2 regions of the Paenibacillus sp. MT86 genome follow, and region 2 is predicted to be linked to the other one. Evidence: riboswitches for the same ligand, from Rfam matches in the RefSeq annotation. Region 2 holds a riboswitch; the other holds the start of a gene.
What was found. A riboswitch is a leader RNA that binds a small molecule or an ion and turns the genes downstream of it on or off. The one in region 2 is predicted to bind FMN.
Positions count from the first base shown of each region.

Region 1 (4,769 bases), 2.9 Mb from region 2:
ACTGCATATGCTGCAGGCCATCGCTGCCGAGAAGAACCGCAAGGTCAACATTTTGCTTCGCGTGACACCGGGCGTCGAGGCGCATACGCATGAATATATCTCGACAGGACAAACCGATTCGAAGTTCGGCTTTGATATCGGCAACGGCTCTGCGTACGAAGCGGTGCAGCTTGCGGAAGCACAGGCGAATATTCATCTCATGGGCATCCATTCCCACATCGGTTCCCAGATTTTTGAGGTGGAAGGCTTCCAGATGGCTGTTCAGCGCGTAGCTGAATTTGCAGCTTCCGTAAAAGAAGGCCTGGGCGTCGTGTTCAAGGTCGTGAACCTGGGCGGCGGATTCGGTATCCGCTACGTGGATGGAGATACGCCGCTTCAAGTATCCCAGTATGTAAAAGCGATTACGGATGCGGTAAAGAACCATTTTGCGGGCCTTGGTTCCGAGCTTCCTGAAATTTGGGTGGAACCGGGTCGGAGCATCGTCGGTGACGCAGGTACCACGCTCTACACGGTGGGAACCAGCAAGGATATTCCCGGGGTGCGCAAATATGTTGCCGTCGACGGCGGCATGACGGACAATCCGCGTCCGGCGCTCTACGAGTCGAAATACGAAGCGCTGCTTGCAAACCGGGCTAAAGAAGAGCCGGAAGAAACGGTATCCATTGCCGGCAAGTGCTGCGAGAGCGGAGACATGCTGATTTGGGACCTGGAGCTTCCGAAGGTTGAAACGGGCGATCTGCTGGCGGTGTCCTGCACGGGCGCATACAACTATTCCATGGCCAGCAATTACAACCGGATCCGCAAACCTGCGGTCGTATTCGTGAAGGATGGGCAAAGCAATCTGGTCGTTCGCCGCGAATCGCTTGCCGATATCATCAGCAACGATGTCGTGCCGGCGGGTGTAACAAAAGAAACCGTTACGAGTTTATAAGACGTCAATGTCTCTGGATAGGAAGGGCCCGCCAAAGCCTCCGGCTGCGGTCAGGGCTCTTCGTCCTGCCTTCCGTCGGATATGGTCGCGAGGACGGGGACAAGTTCGTTTTGCTTCGAGGCTCAATTCATAGTAAACTATAACTTGCATTGTAAAAAAATCGATAAAAGCGTTTGAGATAACGGAAGGAGATACACACATATGGCAAAAAAAGCGAAGATCACCTTGGAAAACGGCAAAGAGGTTGTGCTTGACCTGTTCGAGAACGATGCACCGAACACGGTGGCTAATTTTGAGAAATTGGCCAACTCCGGCTTCTATAACGGTCTGGTATTTCACCGCGTAATTCCTGGATTCGTCGCTCAAGGCGGATGTCCGCAAGGAACGGGAACCGGCGGACCGGGTTATACCATTAATTGCGAGATCAATCCTAACAAGCACGAGCGCGGAAGCTTGGCCATGGCGCATGCCGGCCGGAACACCGGCGGAAGTCAGTTCTACGTGTGCTACGAGCCGCAGCCTCATTTGGACGGACAACATACCGTATTTGGCAAAGTCGTTGAAGGCATGGAGTATGTGGATGCATTCAAAGGCCGCGACAAAATGGAAAAAGTAGAAGTGTACGAAGCATAATAAATTCAGCATCATGCAAAAACAGGCTCACCCTCAGAGGTGAGCCTGTTTTTTATGGCCGCCGCAAAGGGGCGGATTACGCAGGGGCTGGGAACAATCGGCGGAGTTCTTCGGGGACGGGCCGGCTTTTACGTGAGTTTACATCCATCGCCACGCTGGTAACGATGGCATCCGCGCAAAGCTCATGCTGTTCGTTGTATATCCGCTGGGCCATGACGTAACTCCTGCGGCCCATGGACTCGGGTTCCGTCACGACGGTCAGCCGTTCGCCTTGGCCGCACTCCTTGCGGTAATTGATATTAATATTGACGGTGACGGTCTGGACCCCGAGCCGTTTCAGCACATCATACCGCAGATCTCCCGCTTCGTACCATTTCTCCCTGCCCCACTCCAGGTATTCGAGGTATTTTGCATTGTTTACATGTCCGTTGACGTCGATCTCCGTGGGACGGACGATAATGTCCAGCGAAGTTTTCATCGTGGCTCGCTCCTTTTCAACTACTTCTTACCTCCTTGCTTACCCTACTTAACTGTTCTCCTTTCGGGAAGCGTTCTCCTTCAAAAGTCCATGCTAATGACAGCATTAAAGTTATGCGCTTTAAAAAAGTTAGTTGTTTTTTCTTGCAATTTTCAAAAGGGGGTGATAAGATTCTTCATAAGATCAAACAATTTCATAGGTTTAATCCTTCGGGGCAGGGTGAAATTCCCTACCGGCGGTGATGAACGCAGTGATTGAGCTTATCGAAGCAGAGTGCTGCGTCTTAGTCCGTGACCCGGATATGAATGTGACGTTTCACATCGTATGCGGTGGACCTGGTGCAAATCCGGGACCGACAGTATAGTCTGGATGGGAGAAGGAGTGAGGGACACATAAGCAGCACATGTTATTGTGTCTTTGCGCACAGCGTGACATGCGTTATGTGCAGGTTTTCACATGCAATTCAAAGCTGTGACGGCGTTTTTTTGGTTTCGCCTGTGACGGATTTGGGTCGCTTGTTATACGCGAAATCTGCATTCATGACGGTTATTTATCGTGTCAATGATTAACTTCCATCAAGCCCTGTTTAAGGATTCTTCGGAATCTTTGGCAGGGCTTTTTTGTATGAACGTTGGGAAAGGGGCATGTTTAGCATGGATATCGTCAACGATGAATTCTATATGTCACTTGCGCTGGATCTGGCTGAACGTGCACAGGGCCAAACCGGGATCAACCCGGTAGTCGGCTGCGTCGTCGTTAAGGATGGCGCTCTCGCTGGGGTGGGCACGCATTTGGAACGCGGAACGCCGCATGCCGAGGTTCATGCCCTGAATATGGCCGGGCCGAAAGCGGCAGGCAGTACCGTGTACGTGACATTGGAGCCCTGCAGTCACTACGGCGCTACGCCGCCTTGCAGCGAGAGGCTTATCGCCGAGGGCGTTCGGCGGGTGGTTGTGGCCTGCGAGGACCCGAATCCCCTCGTGGCGGGCAGAGGGATTCAGATGCTGCGCGCAGCGGGAATCGAGGTTGAAACGGGTATCCTTAAAGATCGCGCTCTTCGCCTGAACGAAGCTTTTATTAAATTCATTACGACGGGCCGGCCCTTCGTGACGTTAAAGACGGCGAGCACGCTGGACGGCAAGATCGCATCGAAAACCGGGGACAGCAAGTGGATCTCCAATGAAAAATCCCGGGAGCTTGTGCATACGCTGCGCCATCGCCATCAAGGCATCATGGTCGGCGTGTCTACGGTTATCGCGGATAACCCGAGCCTGACGACCCGGCTTGGCGTTGAGGGGCTCCACCCGGTCAGGATCATCGTGGATTCGAGCCTGAGGATACCGCTCGACAGCCATGTCGTGTCAGACGGATTGGCGCCCACCTGGATCTTGACGACGGAGCAGGCGGATGTTACGAAGCGGTCCGAGTTGGAAGAGCTTGGTGCTCAGGTCATCCCCTGTGGACCTGGACCGCGGGTGGATCTAAAGGGAGCGCTGCTGCAACTGGGACAAAAGGGGGTCGCCTCGATATTGCTGGAAGGCGGCGGTACGCTTAATGGCTCGATGCTGGAGCAGAAGTTGGTGGACCGGCTCATCCAGTTTATCGCCCCCAAAATCATCGGCGGGTATGATGCGCCGGGAAATTACATGTTCAGCGGTTATGAACAGATGAACCAAGCGATTTCGCTGACAGGACTTGAGACCGAAAGACTGGGCGACAATATCTACGTCACCGGCATTCCGGTCTGGAAATAAGGAGCGAGAAAGGAGGGAAGCCTGTGTTTACTGGATTGGTCGAGGAGATCGGCGAGATGCGGCGTATCGGGCGCCAAGGGGAGGCCATGCTGCTGAGCATTTCCGCTAACCGGATTATGGACGATCTGAAGCTGGGCGACAGCGTATCCGTAAATGGCGTCTGCTTGACGGCTACAGCGATCGACAAGGGCGTATTTACGGTTGACGTTATGCCGGAAACCTATAGAAACACGAATCTCAAGGAGCTGCAGCCGGGCGGGAAGGTTAATTTGGAACGGGCGATGGCAGCCGGAGGGAGATTCGGAGGCCATATCGTTCAGGGACACGTGGATGGCATCGGCGTCATTCGGAGCGTAAAGTCCGATCAGAACGCAGTGGTATACGAGATTTCGCCCGCGAATGGGGACGTATTCAAATATATCATACCGAAAGGCTCGGTCACGCTGGATGGAATCAGCTTGACCGTTGTCAAAACGACGGATTCCTCCTTTACGGTGTCCATCATTCCCCATACGCTGGCGGAGACGGTGCTCGCTTATAAAAAAGCGGGCGACACGATTAATATCGAATGCGACATTTTGGGGAAATATGTAGATCACCTGCTGCATTACGGTTCGGAAGGCGCAGGAAGCAGAAGCGGTACGAAATCGGGGATCAGCAGGGATTACCTGGCAGAGCATGGCTTTGCCTAAGCCGTTTCTTGCATATAGAGATATCTCCATGAGAAGAAGGAGGAATAGGGATGGATGAGCGCTTTTCATTTCATACGATCGAAGAGGCGTTATCAGATTTGAAGGAAGGCAAGGTCGTCATCGTTGTTGACGACGAGGACCGCGAGAATGAAGGAGATTTTATCGCATTAGCGGATAAAGCTACCCCCGAGGTCATCAATTTCATGATCACCGAAGGCCGCGGGCTGGTCTGTTTGCCAATGACGCAGACTAGGGCTCAGGAACTCGATCTCAAACCGATG
Region 1 is NZ_CM179499.1:4,403,197-4,407,965, reverse strand. It holds gene lysA (diaminopimelate decarboxylase) at 1-931, shown strand, start outside; gene AC3RCL_RS19615 (peptidylprolyl isomerase) at 1,133-1,564, shown strand; gene AC3RCL_RS19610 (acyl-CoA thioesterase) at 1,641-2,042, opposite strand; FMN riboswitch at 2,244-2,427, shown strand; gene ribD (bifunctional diaminohydroxyphosphoribosylaminopyrimidine deaminase/5-amino-6-(5-phosphoribosylamino)uracil reductase RibD) at 2,696-3,796, shown strand; gene ribE (riboflavin synthase) at 3,820-4,488, shown strand; gene AC3RCL_RS19595 (bifunctional 3,4-dihydroxy-2-butanone-4-phosphate synthase/GTP cyclohydrolase II) at 4,539-4,769, shown strand, end outside.
Region 1: linked by a shared signal. The riboswitch ahead of ribD (bifunctional diaminohydroxyphosphoribosylaminopyrimidine deaminase/5-amino-6-(5-phosphoribosylamino)uracil reductase RibD) and the one ahead of AC3RCL_RS06520 (DMT family transporter) in region 2 are both predicted to bind FMN.

Region 2 (4,769 bases):
CGCACTTGGAGCCTTCCGTCTTCCGATAACGGCTCTGCCTCTGGATGAGGCTCTGGAGACGGCACAAGGGTCCGGCGGCATCGAGGTGAAGGTGTCGGTGGCTCCGGCAGCAGGCAAGGTAGCGGACGCTATGACAAGCAAGGCCTCTTCCATGGGCGCCTCGTTGGCAGCGAATGGAGGACTGCGGTTCGGCGCAGCGGTTGGAGCGCCTGGCGCAGAACAGGAACTGAAGGATTTCGGGAAGCGCGTCATCAGCCGTATCATGCCGCTGCCGGCAGGGATGAATCCGGATTCGCTTGCTGCCGTCATTTATGACGAAGCGGCGGGGACTTTCCGGTTTGTACCGGCCGTAAGGACGACATGGAACGGTAAAGCGGCGATCGAAGTCAAGCATGCCGGAAACGGCGTTTATGCGCTGCTGCAATACAAGAAGACGTTTGCGGATCTTGACGGCCACTGGGCGCAATCGGAAATCGAATCCATGGCTTCCAAGCTGCTCGTGAACGGAGTCAACGCGGACTCCTATGCACCGGGCAAGGCGATCACGCGAGCTGAATTTACGGCCATGCTCGTCCGTGCGATGGGGCTCAGCCCGGTCATCGAGAGCGGTGCATTCAAGGATGTTCAGGATCATTCCGCGTATGCCGGCGAGATTGGCGCAGCCTCGCGCTACGGCTTGATCGAGGGCGGCAACGGCGGTGCCTTCTCGCCGAATGCCAGCATGACCCGAGCGGAGATGGCTGTAATGATCACCCGGGCCATGGAGGCGGTGAATCCGGCAGATCTATCGAATCAGGGTGCGAATGCCGCTGCCGGATTCAAGGATCAGGCATCCATCCCGGCATGGGCGGCGGCCCATGTGGCCAGTCTTACTAAGCAAGGCATCGTACAGGGTGACAACAACGGCAATTTCGGAGCACTCGATGCGGTCACGCGTGCGCAAGCAGCACTCGTGCTGAAGCGTACTTTGGCAGCGTTGGAGTTTATGAGCTAATCGAAGCGGGATAGCATTTCATGCGATTAGACCGTTCTTAAGGTGGATTGAAACCTTGAGGGCGGTCTTTTTGCATACTCAGGCAGATGACGATCGGTTAAAGCCAAGCGATCAGGCATCCATGCATTTAATAAGGGTTAGAAATAACGACCTGTTAACGATCTGACAAGGATGTGAGTTCATGCGCATTGAATCTGAACATACATATTTGGAAGTGGAAGCAAAGCATTGCTGAGTGAGACGAAGCAATCGGAGGAAGCAGCTGCGGAGAGTGTTCTCGGCTGGTATCTAAGCCTTATGGGAACGGAGTGAGCCTTAATACCGAGGAAGCGCTGGAGCTGCTGAATCTTCGGGCAGGAGCGGCTGCTGTTCAAGGCAGAAGGTATTCGAGATAAACGCGAGAAGATGGTAAAAAATCACGCTGGTAACAAATTGATACTTGCTGTATAATTCTCAGTAAGTATTGGATGAACGTGAGATTTTTCATTGTATTCAAGTCTAATTTCGTTTATTTTGAAAATAGATGTATTTACATGAAAGGGTTCATGTTATAATTTCAATATAACAACTAAGTTTATAGGAATTATCGGTCAATCAGTTTGATGGCACGACCAAAATAAAACATGAATATGGATCTTCGGGGTAAGGTGAAATTCCTGACCGGCGGTGATGGTTCGTTCCTTCGCGAATGAACCAAGCCCGCGACTCTCTGCGTTCTGTAGCCAACATGAATGCAGCGACTGACTTGGTGCAATTCCAAGGCCGACGGTAAAGTCCGGATGGGAGAAGATCAAAGATGAGTTTGCCGTGAATGCGAATATTCCATTTTGGCGCAGGCTTATTTGATCAGCCCCCGTATACGTCGGCCATGCCGATGACGGGGGCTTTCTGCTAGTAAGACCTCCGTATTCAAGACAGGAGAGGGCAAGATGAGTAATATGAATACCGGGATCAAGGTGAAACCTTATGGTTCCGACACACAGGCAAGTCGACGTTTTAAAGGAGGGTTCTGGCTCGTTGTTTTGGGGGCCGCCCTGTGGGGCGTTGACCCGTTATTTCGGGTCATTCTGCTCAAGAATCTGACTTCGGCTCAGATCGTTTTGCTCGAACATATCATTATTTCCTTGATTGCGATTCCTGTATTGTGGAAGAACCGGGAGGAACTTAAGAGCCTGGGCTGGAATCATGTCGGCGCACTGCTGTTTATATCCTGGGGCGGTTCGGCATTGGCTACCGTATTGTTCACGATGGGGCTGTCGAGCGGCAATCTGAATGCCGTCCTGCTGCTGCAGAAGCTGCAGCCGCTGTTTGCCATCATTCTGGCCAGCCTGCTTCTGAAAGAGAAGCTTCCGCGCCATTTTGGAATCCTGCTTATCATCGCTTTGGCAGGCACGTATTTGCTCACCTTCGGCTTAACCCTGCCGATCGGCCATTGGAACGAGTTTGTTCAAGTCGGCAGCCTCCTGTCCTTAGGCGCAGCAGCCTTATGGGGCGGCTCAACGGTCATGGGACGCTTGATGGTAGGCAAACTGAAGTATGAGACGGTAACCTCGCTTCGTTTCGTGCTCGCGCTGCCGCTCCTGACCGTCATTACTTGGAGCGAAGGGGCAGCTTGGAATATGCCGGCATGGGGCACAGGCGCCTTTGCCTTGGTATCGCTGAACCTGATCGGGCAGGCACTGCTGCCGGGTCTGCTGAGCTTGCTGGTGTACTATAAAGGGCTGACCACGACCAAAGCCTCTGTCGCAACGCTGGCTGAATTGAGTTTTCCCATGGTGGGCGTGCTCATCAACTGGATTGTATTCCAGCAAATCGTGACAGGGCCTCAGCTCCTAGGATTCCTGCTGATTTGGATCGTGCTGTTCATCATATCGAGACAGCAATCCGAGGCTTCTCCGCAATTGCAATAAAATCATACGTTTGTAGAAAAAGCCGATCCGATGGGGTCGGCTTTTTTTGCCGTTACTCCAAGCAAAGCTACTCCAATCCGTTTGCATGGCGAAACGATTATTTTTTCAAAAGATGTGTAGGGTTTCCGGAATTAAAGGTGTCTTATATAGTAGCACGGGATTTGTGGCTTGGTTCTACCAACAGAGATGATTATATAAGAGGGGGAGGATCCCATGGAGGATCAGACATTGCTGGATGGGCTGGCGAGGAAAGATCCGCGATGTTTTGAAACATTGGTTGACCGCTATTCACGCTACATAGCCGCGGTGGTTGCTAAGGTGGCAGGAGGGCGGTTTAATTCCTTCGATGTGGAGGAGATCACCGGGGACGTGCTGGTCAAGCTGTGGACAGACGGGCCCAAAATCATGCTGCGCGGAGATAGTCTCAAGCCTTATCTGGCCATAGCCGCGCGTAATCATACCTTGAATGCCTTGCGAAAGAGGCAGCGGGTCATTGAATCCGAATTGGAAGATGACGCCGTTTCTTGTCCCTCTGCGGAGGCACTGGCTATTCTACGGCAGGAGAAGGAAACGATAAGCGGCATGGTACAGGGGATGGGCGAACCGGATCGCGAAATATTCATCCGCAGGTACTTCTATTTAGAGAAAGTCCGCGATATTGCAAGCCGGCTGAATATGCAGGAGAAAGCCGTCACCGCCCGGATCCGCCGGGCAAGGGACAAACTGCGCATCCATTATGAAACCGAGAATCCGTAGGATTTCTATAAAGACCGTGTCTATAGGAGTGAAGCTTCAAATCGATTGCGAAAGGGGATGGATGCATGTGAAGCGGCGAATTGTAGATATCATGGCCAATATCGACAATCAGGAGCTGGAGGACCTCCTCCTTACGGAGGAAGAGGAACGCGAGTTGACGCAGCAGATCAGTATGGAACGGATCAAGAACCGAGCGATGAACCGTATTCAAGAGGAGGAAACGATGGTGTTTAAAAACAGGAAAGTGAAAAAATATAAAGCCAGTATCGTTATCGCTGCCGCGATGATTATGATACTTAGCACGACCGCTTTTGCGAGCCAATACATGGATAGCTTGAAGCAGTTCTTCGGTCAATCCGCGTCGATTGCGGAAGACGAACGGTCACCTATACAAGGGACGGATACAGCATCCGGGGTAACCATGAATGTTGAAGAAGGGGTTTATGTCGGCAACAGCGGTTATTTGGTGGTCAGTTTCACGAAAGAGGACGGCATGCCATTCCCCGAGGGTGCTTCGATCCCCCTACTTGAACTGAAAACGGAGCAGAGTGTGAATTATATGGTGGGGCAGCAGCTTCTTGACGACAACAAAAAGCTTGTCGGCGTGTTTGAGTTGGATGCGATGAATGACCTCGAGGGACTGAAGGCACGGATCACAGCCGATCGAATCATGTCAGCGGACAACGCCCAAGCCGTTGAAGGCCCTTGGAATGTGCAATTCACCATTTCTCCGGGCAAGCAAAGAGAACAGAGTTTGAATCTGGCAATTGATGAGGGTAAGGAAGCACTGTCTCTCCACACCATTAGTGTTTCATCCATCGGTGTAGCCATCGAAGGCAAGCGTACCGACGGTGAGCTGGATAAACTGCCGGACTATACGCCGGAGGTTAAGGTCATCGCCGCGGACGGATCGGAATTGAAGCTTCACGCCAGCTCGACAAGCACCACGAAGAGCGGATTTCAGTGGCTGTATAATCTGGACAGCAAGAATAACCTCGTATTTCTGGGGGATATGGACATCAAAAGCGTCAGCATTGACGGCAACGTGACGGAGCTGAAATAAATATAAAGCCGGCATGGGGAAACCATAAAGGGGCAGAAGCGAAGGC
Region 2 is NZ_CM179499.1:1,528,258-1,533,026, forward strand. It holds gene AC3RCL_RS06515 (choice-of-anchor I family protein) at 1-994, shown strand, start outside; FMN riboswitch at 1,624-1,789, shown strand; gene AC3RCL_RS06520 (DMT family transporter) at 1,924-2,904, shown strand; gene AC3RCL_RS06525 (RNA polymerase sigma factor) at 3,118-3,660, shown strand; gene AC3RCL_RS06530 (hypothetical protein) at 3,722-4,723, shown strand.